Regions from separate parts of the Acidovorax sp. GW821-FHT11A03 genome, predicted to be linked through region 2. Evidence: riboswitches for the same ligand, from Rfam matches in the RefSeq annotation. Region 2 holds a riboswitch; the other holds the start of a gene.
The links. A riboswitch is a leader RNA that binds a small molecule or an ion and turns the genes downstream of it on or off. The one in region 2 is predicted to bind S-adenosylhomocysteine.

Region 1: linked by a shared signal. The riboswitch ahead of ahcY (adenosylhomocysteinase) and the one ahead of metH (methionine synthase) in region 2 are both predicted to bind S-adenosylhomocysteine.

Annotation. Positions count from the first base shown of each region.
Region 1 is NZ_JBXASG010000005.1:59,761-68,322, reverse strand. It holds gene rplM (50S ribosomal protein L13) at 1-75, opposite strand, end outside; gene AC1RVY_RS13550 (serine/threonine protein kinase) at 270-2,228, opposite strand; gene AC1RVY_RS13545 (23S rRNA (adenine(2030)-N(6))-methyltransferase RlmJ) at 2,535-3,422, shown strand; gene AC1RVY_RS13540 (septal ring lytic transglycosylase RlpA family protein) at 3,442-4,035, opposite strand; gene metF (methylenetetrahydrofolate reductase [NAD(P)H]) at 4,035-4,886, opposite strand; gene AC1RVY_RS13530 (TlyA family RNA methyltransferase) at 4,883-5,881, opposite strand; gene ahcY (adenosylhomocysteinase) at 5,995-7,428, opposite strand; S-adenosyl-L-homocysteine riboswitch at 7,503-7,582, opposite strand; gene AC1RVY_RS13520 (DUF2855 family protein) at 7,645-8,562, opposite strand, start outside.
Region 2 is NZ_JBXASG010000009.1:222,978-231,539, reverse strand. It holds gene AC1RVY_RS22370 (IPTL-CTERM sorting domain-containing protein) at 1-1,228, shown strand, start outside; S-adenosyl-L-homocysteine riboswitch at 1,258-1,364, shown strand; gene metH (methionine synthase) at 1,416-4,130, shown strand; gene AC1RVY_RS22360 (putative Ig domain-containing protein) at 4,488-8,006, shown strand; gene AC1RVY_RS22355 (RidA family protein) at 8,106-8,510, opposite strand.

The DNA.
Region 1 (8,562 bases), on a different contig from region 2:
GACCTTGTCGGTCGCGTCAATCACAAACCACTCGTGCACGACCTCAGCGGGCTTGGCGCTGAAAGTAGTAGTCATGAGTTTTCTCTTATGAAGAGGGTTTGGCGGGTCCTTTTCCACGGTCGGTGCTTCTCTGAAGGAAGCCTCTTAGGTGGCGAAAATGTCTCCGCCGCGGGACCACAAAGCGCTGCGAAGCCCTCGATTATACGAATTTGCGTGCCAGGGGCGCAAGCCGCCCGTGCGCACAGTGCTCCAGGCCCCGGCGGCCACCCTCAGTTGGGGGTCTGGCGGCGGCGCTGCTCCTCGGCCTCATAGCGGCGGCGGTTTTCCACGCACACGGCCTGCCCCGCCTGCGATGGCTTCTGGCATTCCTGGTGGATGCACATGGGCCGCGCCAGGAAATTGGCGTCGGCACAGGCCTCCTGCGGACTGGGCACGCGCGGCGGCAGCGGGCGAGGCTTGGGCTCGGCCACGACCGGGGGCGGCGGTGGCGGGGGTTCCTCGTGCACCACGGCCTGCACGGGTGCGGGCTCGGGCGCCGCGCGCTTCGCGGTCCGGGGCGGCGTGCGCGGCGCGGAGGCCGGAACAAAGGCAGGCGCAGGCAGGGATGCAGCCACCGCAGCGCCCGCCGCGCCGTCAAGGGAAGCCACCGCAGCCGGCGCGCTCGCAGCCATGTCGGCCAGCGCGGTCTCCACCAGGGCGGGCGGCGTGGCAGCCGGCCGCTCGGCCATCTCGGTGATGATGTCGTCGTGCGGCGCCTTGCTGCTCTGGGCCCAGCGCAGTCCTGCCGCCGAGGCCACCACGGCAAAAACGGCCACGCCCAACCAGACCACCACGGGGGAGCGCCGCGCCGTTCTGGCCGCCTTGCTTGCGGCACGGGGAACCTCACGCTCCATCGGCCGCGGCCGGTGATCGTGCGCATGCCGCGCGGCGGCCCCGTGCCGGTGGCCGGCCGCAGGGTCGTCATAGCGGGAGTCGTCGGCCACGACGGTATCCCCGGCGTCGATGAAGACCGTGTCTCCAGCCTCGGCGGCCACCGTGTCCGGCCCCCCGAGCATCACGGTGTCGCCGCCGGCCGCGGCCTCCTCCCTGGAGGGGTCGTCCTCGCGCGCATCGCGGGCGGGCGCCTGCGCCGCGGCGCGCGGCGCCTGGGGCGGTATCTCCACCACGCTGCTGGCCGCGGACGTCACATCCACCGTGGGCGTGAGCAGGCCCGGGCCGGGCTGGTCGGCGGGCTCGACCCAGATGTCGCCCAGATCGGCACGGAAATCGAAATGTTCGCTTCCTTCCGGCGCGGACGTCATCTCCATGAGCTGCAGGAACGCATCGATGCTCTGCGGCCGGTCCTCGGGCTTAAGCGCCAGGGATTGCGCGATCGCCGCCACGAAGGGCGCGGAATATTCCACGCCGAACTGGCGCTTGACGGTTCTTGCCACCCGGGAGAACGACACCATGCGATCACGGATGGAACGCAGGGTCGCGGGCAGCGGGGTGTCGTTGCACAGGCAGCCATGCACCACGGCGGCCAGGGAGTACAGGTCGCTCCAGGGGCCCTGGCGCAGTTCCTCGTCGCCGTCGGAATACTGCTCGATGGGTGCGTAGTTCACCTTGAGCACGGCCGTGTGCTTGCGGTCCTGGTCATTGATCGCATGCCGGGCGGCGCCCAGGTCCAGCAGCACCGGAGGGCCACTGTCCTGCAGGAAGATGTTGTCGGGCGAAATGTCCCGGTGCAGGGTTTTCCCGTCGTGCAGCACCCGCAGGGCGCCGAGCACCGACCACAGCACCTTGCGCAGCCAGATCTCGGGGGGCGGGGTGCGCATCTGAGCGCGGGCCTGCTTGAACGTCATGCCGGTGTACAGCGGCATGACCATGTACGCGGTGTTGTTGGCCTCCCAGAAGCGGAACACCTTCACGAGCGAGGGATGGTCGAACTGGGCCAGCAGGCGCGCCTCTCCCACGAAAGACGCCAGCCCGGCATGGAAGGTCTGCTGGTCGGACGACGACCGCACCCACAGCGACTGGCCCTGCGCACGGCCCGCCAGCGCCGAAGGCATGTACTCCTTGATCGCCACCGCCCGGTGCAGAGAATGGTCGAAGGCCTTGTAGACCATGCCGAACCCGCCCACGCCAAGGAGCGCCAGGATCTCGAATTCCGCGAGGCGGGTGCCGGGGGGCAGCGCATCCACATGGCTGACACCACTGGCAGAGGCTTGGCTGGAACTTGCGATCATGGTGAAGAGAATGGGGCGTGAATGCGGGCTTCGGCGGGGGATTGTGAGCGAACGGGTGCCAAGGCCGTTTTCATCGCAATCATGAAGCATGCCAGCATGCATGACAGAAACAAAAGGCTTCCGGTCTGCCAAAAAAGTTACACACCCTGGTCAGACAAGCGCCGATTGTGCCGCGCCATGGGGACAGGCAGCGCCCGGGCCCATGACAAATTCGCATCGGATCATGACCGCGCGCCCGGGGCCTGCCGCCGGGCCATGGCCCCATCGACTGCGCTGCGCCGGGGGCGCACTCGTTACCATAGGGCCATGTTCAGTTATCGCCACGCCTTCCACGCAGGCAACCATGCCGATGTGCTCAAGCACACGGTCTTGATCGCCGCCTTGCAACACCTTACCGAGAAAGACGCGGCACTGACCGTGCTGGACACCCACGCGGGCGCGGGACTGTACCGGCTCGATGGCGACTATGCCAGCACCAGCGGCGAGGCCGCGGACGGCATCGTCCGGCTTTTTGCACCCACCGCGCCCGCCCTCACGCCCGCCCTGCAGGCCTATGTGGACATGGTCCGCGCCTTCAACCAGGGCAGTGCGCTGCGCGTGTACCCGGGCTCCCCGTTCATCGCCCAGCGCCTGCTGCGCGGCCACGACAAGCTCAAGCTCTTCGAGCTGCATCCCACGGACCTGCGGGCGCTGGCGGGCAACGTGGCCCAGCTGGAGGCAGGCCGCCAGGTGGCCGTCCTGCACGAAGACGGGTTTGAGGGGATCAAAAAATTCCTACCCCCGCCGGCCCGCCGCGCGCTTGTGCTCTGCGACCCCAGCTATGAAATCAAGAGCGACTACGCCAAGGTGCTCGACATGGCCGCCGACTCGCTCAAGCGTTTTGCCACCGGCACCTATGCGTTCTGGTACCCCATCATCCCGCGCCCGGAAGCCCACGACCTGCCGCGCCGCCTCAAGACGCTGGCCACCAAGGCCGGCAAGGGCTGGCTGCATGCCACGCTCACGGTCAAGAACAGCAAGCTCACTGAAAACGCCGCGGGCGACGTCAAGCGCCCCGGCCTGCCGGCCAGCGGCATGTTCCTGATCAACCCGCCCTTCACCCTGAAGGCGGCGCTGAAGACCGCGCTGCCGCAGATGGTGGAATTGCTGGCGCAAGACAAGCACGCCACGCACACGCTCGAATCCGGCGGCTGACGGCGGCTGACGGCGGCAGTCAGGGGGCGGGGCAGTCCCGCTCGCCCTCGTCCAGCGCAAAAAGCTCCACGGGTTTGAGCCCCAGGCCCACCATCCCCAGCACCTCGGCGGCCCCCCGGCTCAGGTCGATCACGCGGTTGCCCGTGTGCGGGCCCCGGTCGTTGATGCGGACCACGACCGAACGGCCCGTGGCCTGGCTGCGCACGCACACGCGCGAGCCGAACGGCAAGGTGGGATGCGCCGCGGTGAGCGCCTTCATGTCGAAGGGCTCTCCGCTGGCCGTGCGGCGCTTGTGGAACTTCGCGCCGTACCAGGAGGCCAGGCCCACCTCGTCGGCGGGCAGGCGCAGCTGCGGGGCCTGCGGGCTTTCGGTGCCATCCTCCCGCCCACCGGGGCGCGACGGCGGGTCGATCAGCATGGCCTCGCCCGGCACGCTCAGCAGGTGCGGGGCCAGTGCGTCGGCCTCGGCGGACAGCCCCTGCGCACGCCCCCAGGACGAGCAGCCCCACACCGAAACACCGCAGCAGACCACCCCGAGCACCTTCCACCACAGGGCGGCCCGGCGGCCCTCCACCGGGCCCGTCACCGCGGCATCGCCGCGCGGCTGGCGCATCAGATCCCCAGCCGGCGACAGATCTCCAGCGTCGCGGCACTCTGGTTCATCGTGTAGAAGTGCAGGGCCGGCACGCCGGCACTGCGCAACCGGTCGCACAGGTCGGTCACCACATCCAGGCCAAAGGCCTTGATGCTCGCCGTGTCGTCGCCGAAAGACTGCAGGCGCAGCCGGATCCAGCGGGGAATCTCGGCGCCGCAGGCGTCCGAGAAACGCATCAACTGGGTGGAGCTTCCGATGGGCATGATGCCGGGCACCACGGGCACATCGGCGCCCAGGCGCTGCGTGTCTTCCACGAAGCGGAAGTACGCATCGCTGTTGTAGAAATACTGGGTGATCGCCGAGTCCGCTCCGGCCTGCACCTTGGCGATGTACGCCTTCAGGTCCGCCTCGGGCGACTTGGCCTGGGGGTGGACCTCGGGGTAGGCCGCCACCTCGATATGGAAGTCCCGGCCGGTCTCCGCACGGATGAAGGCCACCAGGTCGCTGGCGTAGTGGAACTCCCCGCCCGCGCCATAGCCGCTGGGCAGATCACCGCGCAGCGCGACCAGGCGCTTGACGCCCATGTCCTTGAGCATGGCAAGCTGCTCGCGCACGGACTGGCGCGTGGCGCCAATGCACGAGAAGTGCGAGGCTGCGCCGACCCCCTCGGCCAGGATTTCGCGCACCGTGCCAAACGTGCCCTCCTGCGTGGAACCGCCCGCGCCGTAGGTCACCGAACAGAAATCAGGGTGCAGCGCATACAGCTGCTGGCGCGCGGTGCGCAGCTTGTCGGCCCCCTCCGGCGTCTTGGGCGGGAAAAACTCGAAGCTCACCGGGAAACCGATGCCCTGGGCATTGGCAGCAATCATGTGGCCCTCCTCGCATAAACAAAAAATTCACGGTTGCCGTCGCCGCCCTGGATCGGGCTGTCCAGCCAGGCGTGCACCGCCAGGCCCAGTTCGGCGCAGCAGTCACGGATGCGCTTTTCCACCACGGCGTACAGCGCCTCGTCGCGCACGATGCCGCCCTTGCCCACCTGGCCGGGCTGCAGCTCGAACTGCGGCTTGACCAGCATGAGCAGGTGGCCGTCGGGCCGCAGAAATGCGGCGATGGCAGGCAGCACCAGGGTCAGCGAAATGAAGGACAGGTCGCCCACCACCACGTCGAACAACGGGGTCGTGTCCACGGCCGCGCATTCGGCGCGGCGCCGGCGCTGGACGGGCAGCGTGCCCAGCGCGCGCGCCTCGGCACGCTGCGCACGCTCGGACTTGAAGGCTTCGATGTCCTGGTCCTTGGCGTCGCCGCTGTCATCGTAGGCGTCGTCCACCAGCCCGCCGTTGCGCATCCAGCTGTAGGGCGCCTCGGGCTGGGTCTCGTTGTCCTCGTCCACATCGACGGCTTCGGAGAGCGCGTCCTCGCACGCCCGCTGCAGCGCCTCGGCGGTCAGCGAGCGCGCATTCACGCCCTCGACGCACACCACCCGCAGATCGCTGCGCAGCCGCTCGTGCAGCTGGCCGTGGCCCACGTCCACGCCGACGACCTGCGCCGCGCCCTGCTGCAACAGGCAATCGGTGAACCCACCGGTGCTCTGCCCCACGTCCAGGCAGCGCAGCCCGGCCACGGGCAGGCCCGTGGCCCGCAAGGCGCCTTCCAGCTTGAGCCCGCCGCGCGAGATGTACTTGGCCTCGGCATCGTCCAGCAGCTTCACCTCGGCCACGGACGGGATGTCATCGCCGTTCTTGGCCACCTTCTGCCAGGGCGCCAGCGGCGACAGGCGCCACTCGACGCCTGCAGCAATCAGCCGCTGTGCCTGCGAACGCGTGGCCGCATGGCCGGACTCCACCAAAAAAACATCTGCGCGCATGCGTCACTCTCTCGTCAATCGACGATGGATTTCATAGCCAAAATGGCTTCTACCGCTTTATCCACAAGCGCTGGCCGCTCCCAAAAAAGGAGCATCAACAGCCACCCGCACGATCAGTAGCGGTACGTGTCGGGCTTGTACGGGCCTTGCTTGGGCACACCGATGTAGGCGGCCTGCTCGTCGGAAAGTTCCGTGAGCATCGCGCCCACCTTCTTGAGGTGCAGGCGCGCCACCTTCTCGTCGAGGTGCTTGGGCAGCACGTAGACCTTGCCGTTCTCGTAGTAGTCGCTGTGGGTGAACAGCTCGATCTGGGCGATGGTCTGGTTGGCGAAGCTCGACGACATCACGAAGCTCGGGTGGCCCGTGCCGCAGCCCAGGTTCACCAGGCGGCCCTTGGCCAGCAGGATGATGCGCTTGCCGTCCGGGAAGATCACGTGGTCCACCTGGGGCTTGATCTCTTCCCACTCGTACTGCTCGAGCGTCGCGACCTGGATCTCGTTGTCGAAGTGGCCGATGTTGCAGACGATGGCCTGGTCCTTCATGGCCTTCATGTGGTCGTGGGTGATCACGTCCTTGTTGCCGGTGGTGGTCACGAAGATGTCGGCCTTGTCGGCGGCGTATTCCATCGTCACGACCTTGTAGCCTTCCATCGCGGCCTGCAGGGCGTTGATGGGGTCGATCTCGGTCACCCAGACCTGGGCGCTCAGGGCGCGCAGGGCCTGGGCAGAGCCCTTGCCCACGTCGCCGTAGCCGGCCACGCAGGCCACCTTGCCGGCGATCATCACGTCGGTGGCGCGCTTGATACCGTCCACCAGCGACTCGCGGCAGCCGTACAGGTTGTCGAACTTGCTCTTGGTCACCGAGTCGTTCACGTTGATCGCGCGGAACATCAGAGAGCCCTTGGCCGACATTTCCTTCAAGCGGTGCACGCCGGTCGTGGTCTCTTCGGTCACGCCGATGATCTGCGCGCTCTTGCGGCTGTACCAGGTCGGGTCCACGGCCAGCTTGGCCTTGATGGAGGCGAACAGGCAGGTTTCTTCTTCGCTGGTGGGGTTGGCGATCAGCGATGCGTCCTTTTCGGCGCGCTTGCCCAGGTGCATCAGCAGCGTGGCGTCGCCGCCGTCGTCCAGGATCAGGTTGGGGCCTTCGCCTTCGGTGCCGGCGGGGCCGAAGTCAAAAATGCGGTGGGTGTAGTCCCAGTATTCGGCCAGGGTCTCGCCCTTCACGGCGAACACGGGCGTGCCGCTGGCGGCAATCGCGGCAGCGGCGTGGTCCTGCGTGGAGAAGATGTTGCACGAAGCCCAGCGCACCTCGGCACCCAGGGCCTGCAGCGTCTCGATCAGCACGGCGGTCTGGATCGTCATGTGCAGGCTGCCGGTGATGCGGGCGCCCTTGAGCGCCTGCTTGGCGGCGAATTCCTCGCGGATGGCCATCAGGCCGGGCATCTCCGTTTCGGCGATGCGGATCTCTTTACGGCCCCAGGCGGCCAGGCCGATGTCGGCAATGATGCAGTCGGTGTTGACCGGGGCGTTGACGCGTGCGTTCATGATGGTGTGCTCCAAAGCATGTTTGAAAGACCACATTCAGCGCGGGGATGAGACGGAAGGCTCACCACACGAGAAGTGGATGAGCGTCGTTGCTAGATGACTCCGAGCCTCACGCCCCGCCAGTGCTGGGGACGCTGCAACGCTCCTCGGATCGGCGGATTATAAAAGCAAGTGCGGGAGGCGAGGGAGCGCCCCGCCTCGGTGCCTTGGGCCGCGCTACGGCGCCAGCACTACCACGTGGCCTTCCTGCGGATCGATGCGGCCCGCATGCAGGTCCTCGACCAGGGCCTGCGCCGCCGCGAAACCCTGGTGTTCGCGCACCCGCATCCAGGGCTGGTGCGCGCTGCCGACGCGGTCGATGAACGCGCGCTGGGCGGCATTGAACTTCTGGTTGACCACCTCGGGGCCCCAGTCCGCATTGCGCTTCCTGATCTGCACCGGCGCGAAATAGAACACGGGCGCGGGCCCCGGCAGGGCCGTGTCGCGCAGGAAGTGCGTGTTCTGCGCCGACCCCGCATAGCAGTCGTACACCAGGGCATCGCCCAGGTGGTGGTGCACGCGCGAGCGCAGATCCTCGTCGCCCGAGAAATCGACATACAGCGTGGGCACACCGGCATCCAGGGCCTCCAGCTCGCCATACGCCACCGTGCGCTGGTAGCAGCCCAGGCCCTGCACGAAGGCACTGTTGCGCGGCGCGGTGAGCCCCACGCGCTCGATCTGCCCGGGCCCCTCCAGGCAGAACGCGGTGCCGTAGGCCGTCTTGCTCGATGCGCTGGAGAACAGCAGCCGCCGCGCGCCGAAAAATCCGTTGTCCTGCAGGAAGTCCGCCAGCATGAACGAGGTGATGAACAGCGGCCGCACCAGCATCTGGTAGTTTTCATCGCCCGCCCGGTATGCCGGGTCGGCGCTGGTGCGCGTGTACTGGTTGTAGGCCGAGGTGAGCGACTGGCGGTGCTCCGCGCCGTCGTAGAAGCCCCGGGCCGTCACGCGCACGGGCGCCATGCGCACATGGCTCGCAATGGGCCAGTAGCCGTAGAAGCGCTCGCCCACGGCCACGCCCTGCACGCCGGAGGCCACCACGTCGGCAAAGCCCCACACGGGCATGTGGCCCCAGCCCGCTTCGCCCGTGGGGAA
Region 2 (8,562 bases):
GACCGATGGCGTGACCACGGCCGTTCCGGGCGGATCGGTGACGTACACCATCACCGCCAGCAACGCGGGGCCGTCCAATGCGTCGGGGGCCGCGGTGCTCGATACCTTCCCTGCCGCGCTCACCGGCACCTGGACCTGCGTCGGCGCGGGCGGAGGCACCTGCACGGCGGCGGGCAGCGGCAACATCAACGACATCGTCAACCTGCCCGCGGGGGGATCGGTCACCTACACGGTGAGCGCCACGATCAGCGGTTCGGCGACCGGAACGCTGGTCAACACGGCGACGGTGACAGCGCCGGGCGGGGTGACCGATCCCAACCCCGCCAACAACAGCGCCACCGACACCGACACCCTCGCGTCGCAAGCCGACCTGGCCATCACCAAGACGGATGGTGTGACCACGGCCGTTCCGGGCGGCTCGGTCACCTACACCATCACCGCCAGCAACGCCGGCCCATCGAACGCCGCAGGCGCGGGCGTGGTGGACACCTTCCCCGCCGCCCTCACGGGCACCTGGACCTGCGTCGGCGCGGGCGGAGGCACCTGCACGGCGGCGGGCAGCGGCAATATCAGCGACACCGTCAACCTGCCCGCGGGCGGCTCGGTGACCTACACCGTCAGCGCGACGGTGAGTGCGGCGGCCACGGGAACGCTGGTCAACACGGCGACGGTGACGGCGCCGGGCGGGGTGACCGACCCCAACCCGGCCAACAACAGCGCCACCGACACCGACACCGTCACGCCGCAGGCGGATCTGGCCATCACCAAGACGGACGGCGTGACCACGGCCACCCCGGGCGGCTCGGTGACCTACACCATCACCGCGAGCAATGCCGGGCCCTCCGGCGTCGCTGGGGCAACGGTGGCGGACACCCTGCCCGCGGTGCTGACCGGCACCTGGACCTGCGTGGGCGCGGGCGGCGGCACCTGCACGGCGGCGGGCAGTGGCAGCATCAACGACACCGTCAACCTGCCCGCGGGCGGATCGGTGACCTACACCGTCAGCGCCACGGTAGGCGCGTCGGCGACGGGGACACTGGTCAACACCGCGACCGTCGCGGCACCAGGTGGCGTGACCGACCCCAACCCCGGCAACAACAGCGCCACCGACACCGACACCATCGCGGCGGCCCCGAGCGCGATTCCGTCCCTGTCGGAATGGGCGCTGTGGCTGCTCGCCGGCCTGGTGCTGCTGGCCGCGCTGGGCCAGCGCCGCCAGATGCGCTGACCGCGGGCGGGCCAACTACAATCGGCCCCTGGTCCAAGGAGCGTTGCAGCGGCTTGCCGTGCCCTGGTGGGGCATGGCGGCTCGTCAGGCTTGGGCCGCGCATCCCTCAGTACATTGACAACGACGCTCACCTGAACCCCCTTGTGCCGCGCAGGTGAGCCTTATGTCAGATTTGTCCGTCCCCCCCATGAAGTTGTCCGGCCTGGAGCCTGTCTCCATTGGCGAGGGCACGCTGTTCGTCAACATCGGCGAGCGCACCAACGTCACCGGCTCCAAGGCGTTCGCGCGCATGATTTTGAACGGCCAGTACGAAGAGGCCCTGGCCGTGGCGCGCCAGCAGGTGGAGAACGGCGCCCAGGTCATCGACATCAACATGGACGAGGCCATGCTCGACAGCAAGGCCGCCATGGTGCGCTTTCTGCAGCTCATCGCGTCCGAGCCCGACATCGCGCGCGTGCCCATCATGGTGGACAGCTCCAAGTGGGAGGTGATCGAAGCCGGCCTGCGTTGCGTGCAAGGCAAGGGCATCGTCAACTCCATCTCCATGAAGGAGGGCGTGGACAAGTTCAAGCACGAGGCGCGCCTGGTGCGCCGCTACGGCGCCGCTGCGGTGGTCATGGCGTTTGACGAAAAAGGCCAGGCCGACACCTACGAACGCAAGATCGAAATCTGCGAACGCGCCTACCGCATCCTGGTCGATGAAGTGGGCTTCCCGCCCGAAGACATCATCTTCGACCCCAACATCTTCGCCGTGGCCACCGGCATCGAAGAGCACAACAACTACGCCGTCGATTTCATCGAGGCCGTGCGCTGGATCAAGCAGAACCTGCCGGGCGCCAAGGTCTCGGGCGGCGTGTCGAACGTGTCGTTCAGCTTCCGGGGCAACGACCCCGTGCGCGAGGCCATCCACACCGTGTTCCTGTACCACGCCATCAAGGCGGGCATGGACATGGGCATCGTCAATGCCGGCATGGTGGGTGTGTATGACGACCTCGAGCCCGTGCTGCGCGAGCGCGTGGAAGACGTGGTGCTCAACCGCCGCCCCGACGCCGGCGAGCGCCTGGTCGAGATCGCCGAAACCGCCAAGAGCGGCGCCAAGGACGAGAGCAAGAAACTCGAATGGCGCGGCACGCCCGAGCACCCCAAGACCGTGGGCGAGCGCCTGTCGCATGCGCTGGTGCACGGCATCACCGACTTCATCACCGAGGACACCGAAGAGGCCTACCGCGAGATCCTGGCCAGGGGCGGCCGTCCGCTGCACGTGATCGAGGGCCCGCTCATGGACGGCATGAACGTGGTGGGCGATTTGTTCGGCGCCGGCAAGATGTTCCTGCCCCAGGTGGTGAAAAGCGCGCGCGTGATGAAGTCCGCCGTGGCCCACCTGATTCCGTACATCGAGGAAGAAAAGCGCCAGGACGAACTGGCAGGGCGCGACGTGCGCAGCAAGGGCAAGATCGTCATCGCCACCGTCAAGGGCGACGTGCACGACATCGGCAAGAACATCGTCACCGTCGTGCTCCAGTGCAACAACTTCGAGGTGGTGAACATGGGCGTGATGGTGCCCTGCCACGAGATCCTGGCGCGCGCCAAGGTCGAGGGCGCCGACATCGTGGGCCTGTCGGGCCTGATCACCCCCAGCCTGGAAGAAATGCAGTACGTCGCGGGCGAGATGCAGAAGGACGAGCACTTCCGCATCAAGAAGATCCCGCTGCTCATCGGCGGCGCCACCACCAGCCGCGTGCACACCGCCGTGAAGATCGCGCCGCACTACGAAGGCCCCGTGGTCTACGTTCCCGATGCCTCGCGCAGCGTCAGCGTGGCGCAGAGCCTGCTGGGCGACGGCGTGCAGAACTACGTGGACGAGCTGAATGCCGACTACGACAAGGTGCGCATCCAGCACGCCAACAAGAAGGCCACGCCCCTGTGGCCCCTGGCCAAGATCCGCGCGAACAAGACACCCGTGGACTGGTCCGCCTACCAGCCCGCCGTGCCACGTGCGCTGGGCCGCCGCGTGTTCAAGAACTTCGACCTGGCCGAGCTGGCCAGGTACATCGACTGGGGCCCGTTCTTCCAGACCTGGGACCTGGCCGGCCCGTACCCCGCCATCCTCACCGATGAGGTGGTGGGCGTGGAGGCCACGCGCGTGTTTGCCGATGGCCAGGCCATGCTGAAAAAGATCATCGAAGGCCGGTGGCTCACGGCCAGCGGCGTGATGGCGCTGCTGCCCGCCAACAGCGTGAACGACGACGACATCGAGTTCTACACCGACGACACCCGCACCGAGGTCGCCATGACCTGGTACGGCCTGCGCCAGCAAGCGGAAAAGCACACCATCGACGGCGTGACCCGCCCCAGCCGCTGCCTGGCCGACTTCGTGGCGCCCAAGGAAAGCGGCATTGCCGACTACGCCGGCATGTTCGCCGTGACGGCGGGCCTGGGGATCGAGAAGAAGGAAAAGGCCTTCATCGATGCGCTGGACGACTACTCCGCCATCCTGTTCAAGAGCCTGGCCGACCGCCTGGCCGAAGCCTTTGCCGAAGCCCTGCACCACCGCGTGCGCACCGACCTGTGGGGCTATGCCGCCGGCGAGGCGCTGAGCAACGACGACATGATCGCCGAGAAGTACCGCGGCATCCGCCCCGCGCCCGGCTACCCCGCCTGCCCCGACCACAGCGCCAAGAGCGAGCTGTTCCGTGTGCTGCAGTGCGAAGACATCGGCATGACCCTCACCGAAAGCCTGGCCATGATGCCGGCGGCCAGCGTGAGCGGCTTCTACATCGGTCATCCGGATGCCGTGTACTTCAACGTCGGCAAGATCGGTGAAGACCAGTTGCACGACATGGCGCAGCGCCGCAGGATGGATGAGAAGGTGCTGGAGCGGTTGCTGGCGCCGAATCTGTGATGCTATTGATTTTATAGCCTCTGGCGCTTGATGGATAAGCGCCAGGGGCTGATTTGATCGAATGGACAGAAAGGCCCCGCACGCGGGGCCTTTCTGTTGGTGGCTTTGCCGGAAAGCGCTTCGCAAGCCATGGGCCTGCCTCCAGACCGGCGCGCCTGCGCCATGCCTGGCGCGTGTTTTCGGCAGTGGGAACCCTACTTCAGGAGGGATGCTATTTGCCAGGGCGCAGCATGTAATCAGCCACGATTGGGACAAGCTCGGTGCGGCGCTGCCGCTGCACTTTTCACAGGACAGTGGCTCCCGCCGTGGGCCGCGCAGGGCCCGCCCAAGCACAAGACAAAGAACTGTGTAGGGGCGATGCCAATGCTGCGTTTCCATGGATTTCCGGAGGGGCTCCATCATGCGGCCCTGCGCCTGCTGGCTTGCGCGGCGCTGCTGGCGGGTTTGCTGCAGCCTGGCATGGCCAGCGCCGCGCACACCTCGCTCATCTGCCCGGCCAAGGGTGGTGGGGTCACGCAAGGCGGCACGGTCACCATCGACGTGACCGACTGCACGCCAGGTATTGGCTGGGCGGGCACCGGTCCGGTGGACGGGCCGGCGTTGCCTGTGCATGGCAGTGCCAACCTGCGCATCACCGGACCGAACTGGGTCCTGGACTACAGCCACAATGGCAACAGCGCCACCAGCGACTACTTCGAGTTCACCGACGCATCGGGCAACGCCACTGCGCAAAGCGTCGTGGGCGTGACGGTCACCATCCATCCCTCGTCGTCTCCCATTGCGGTCGCACCCGCAACATTGCCCGCCCTGACGGCGGGCACGCCGTTTTCGCAGGCCCTCAGCGCCAGCGGCGGCACGGCGCCATACACCTACACGCTGCAAGGCGGCGCGCTGCCCCCGGGCCTCGGCCTGGCCGGTTCGGGCGCCATCACCGGCACGCCCACCCGGCGCGGGGGCTACACCTTCAGCGTGCGCTCCACCGACCATGGCGGCCTGTTCGTGGACAAGGGCTACACCGGCACGGTGGGCAACCCGAGCCTGGCGCTGGCCACCCCCACGGGAACGGCGGTGCAGGGCCAGCCCTTCTCGCAAGCACTGGCCACCACGGGCGGTGTGTCGCCCTACAGCTATCTGCTGGAGACGGGCAGCTTCCCGGCGGGCATCAGCATCTCCGGCGCGGGCGTGGTCAGCGGCACCACGGCGGCGTCCCTGGGCAGCTACCCGGTGACCTTGCGGGTCACGGACGCCAGCACGGGGCCTGGGAGCTATTTCGAGCTGGAGAACTACACGCTGGTGGTCAGCCAGCAGCCCGTGCTGTCCATCAACGACGTGGCGGCCAGCGAAGGCAATGCGGGCATGGCCCATTTCAGTTTCACGGTCAGTCTCAGCGCGCCCGCCGGGCCGGGCGGCGTCACCTTCGACATCGCCACGGCCAATGGCACGGCCACCGCGGGGGCCGACTACGTGGCGCACAGCCTCGCGGGCCAGGCCATACCCGCAGGCAGCAGCACCTACCCCTTCGTGGTGCAGGTGCCGGGCAATGCGCTCTTCCAGCCGGACAGAACGTTTTGGGTGAATGTGACCAATCTGGTGAATGCCGTGGCGGGCGACGCGCAGGGCCAGGGCACTATCGTCAACGACGACGCGGCCCCCAGCCTGTCGATCAACGATGTGACCGTGGTGGAGGGCCACGGCGGTACCACCGGCGCCGTCTTCACCGTGTCCCTGAGCGCGCCGAGTGGCTTCACCACCAGCGTCAACTACGCCACGGCCAACGGCACGGCCACGCAGCCCGGCGACTACACCGCCACCAGCGGCACGCTGACTTTCACGCCAGGGCAAACCTTGCTCACCGTCACGGTGCCCGTGGTCGGCGACACCACGCCCGAGGCCCACGAGACCTTCTTCGTCCACCTGAGCGGCGCCGTCAACGCCACCATCGCCGACAACCAGGGCCTGGGCACCATCACCAACGACGATGTGCCTGTGGCCGTCGGCCCCGGCACCCTGCCAGTCGGCACGGTGGCGGCGGCCTACAGCCAGACCCTGGCGGGGAGCGGTGGCGCAGGCCCTTATGCATTCGCGGTGACGGCGGGCGCGCTGCCCACGGGGCTGGCCTTGTCCACCGGCGGGCTGCTCGGCGGCATGCCCACGGCGGGCGGTGCGTTCAATTTCACGGTCACCGCCACCGACAGCAGCGCCTTTCCGGGGCCGTATGCGGGCTCGCAGGCCTATACCCTGGCCATTGCCAGCCCCACGGTGTCGCTGGCCCCCGCCACCGTGCCGGGCGGCACGCGCACCGTGGCCTACAGCACTCCGCTCGCGGCATCGGGCGGCACGGCGCCGTACACCCATGCCGTCACGGCCGGGGCGTTGCCAGGCGGGCTGCTGCTCAGCGCGGGTGGCGTGCTGTCGGGCACGCCCACGGCCACGGGGTCCTTCAACTTCAGCGTGACCGCCACCGACAGCAGCACCGGCACCGGCCCCTACACCGCCACGCGCGCCTACACGCTGGTGGTGGCCGATGCGGCGCCGGTGGCCAGCCACTCGGCGCACACGGTGGCCTATGGCTCCAGCGGCAACGCCGTGCCGCTGAGCCTCTCCGGCGGGGCGGCCACATCGCTGGCCCTCACCACACCGGCCGCGCACGGCACGGCGATGGTCAGTGGCACCACCCTCCAGTACACGCCCACGCCGGGCTATGCGGGCAGTGACAGTCTTGCCTATACCGCCACCAACACCTCCGGCACATCGTCGCCCGCCACCGTCACGCTGACCGTGAGCCCGCCCACCCTGGTGGTCAGCCCCAACAGCGCGCAGACCGCCACGGTGGGCAGCGCCTACACCCGCACCTTCACCTGGAGCGGCGGCGCCGCGCCCTACACGGGCCTGCAGGTGCAGAACCTGCCCGCGGGCCTGTCGGTCACGGCCACCACGGCCGACAGCGCCACGGTGTCGGGCACGCCCTCGGTGGCCGGTGCGTTCAACCTCCACCTCACCGCCACCGACAGCAGCACCGGCGCCGGCCCGTTCAACGGCGCGCAGGCCGTGGCGCTCACGGTGGGAGCCCCCACCGTCACCCTGGCGCCCGCCACGCTGCCCGCTGCCGGCGCGTACAGCGCCTACAGCCAGGCCCTCGCGGCGGCCGGTGGGCTGGCCCCGCACAGCTATGCCGTGAGCACCGGCGCCTTGCCCCCGGGCCTGGCGCTGAGCACGGCTGGCGTGCTGGCCGGTACCGTGGGCGCACCGGGCACCTACCATTTCACCGTCACGGCCACCGACGCCAGCGGGGCGGCCTATACAGGCAGCCAGGCCTACACGCTGCAGGTGGCGCTGGCGCAGACCTACAGCGGCCCGTCCCCCACGGGCTCGGGCACCATCACGGCCAGCTTTGGCGGCGGCGGTGCGGGGTGCGTGTTCGCCAGCGCGCAGTTCATCCCGCCGTCGGGCCACGCGTCCAGCCCGCCCGCCCACAGCGCCCCGGCGGGGGTGCAGTTTCCGCACGGGCTGTTTGACTTCGCCACCACGGGCTGCACGCCGGGCAGCACGCTGCAGTTCACCATCACCTACCCCGGCGCGCTGCCGGCCCACACCCAGTACTGGAAGTACGGCCCCACGCCGGCCAGCCCGCCCAACGCGGCGCCACGCTGGTACACCCTGCCCGCCAGGGTGGCGGGCGCGGTGGCGACCTTCTCCATCACCGACGGCGCCCTGGGGGATGATGACCTGGCCGCAAACGGCGCCATCGTGGACGCGGGTGGCGCGGGCTTCGGGCTGGCCGCCACGGCCGTGCCGCTGGGCGACGGGCTGATCTGGTGGCTGGCCCTGGGTCTGCTGGCCGTGGCCGCAGGCCAGCGCCGCCGGGGCGCGGGGTAATGTGCGGTTGATATGAAAATCATAGCTGCCAGCGCTTTCGGGATAAGCGCTGGGGCCCCATTTCATTCAAAGATTGCAGCCATCCGCTCCCTGCAAGATTCAGCCGCCCTGGCCTTGCGGCAGCCGGGCAATCACCTTGATCTCGAACTGAAACCCATACAGCCAGGTCACGCCAATGCCCGTCAGCGTGGGGTGGGGCGCCACGCCCCAGAACTCGGGCACGATGCTCCACACCGCTTCAAAGTTCGCCTCGGGGTTGACGACAAACATCGTCACGTCCACCACATCGTCAAAGGTGCAGCCCGCCGCCTGCAGCACCGCGTCCAGGTTGGTGAACGCCCGCCGCACCTGCGCCTTCAGGTCGGGCTCGGGCGAGCCATCCTCGCGGCTGCCCACCTGGCCCGACACGAACAGAAAACCGTTGGACCGCACCGCCGGCGAATAGCGGTTGCGCTCGTACAGCGCCTGGCGACCGGCCGGAAACACCACATCACGTTGGGCCATGAAAAAACTCCTTCGGTAGGGCCGGCAAGCCGCCCCGTGTTGACGATGAAGG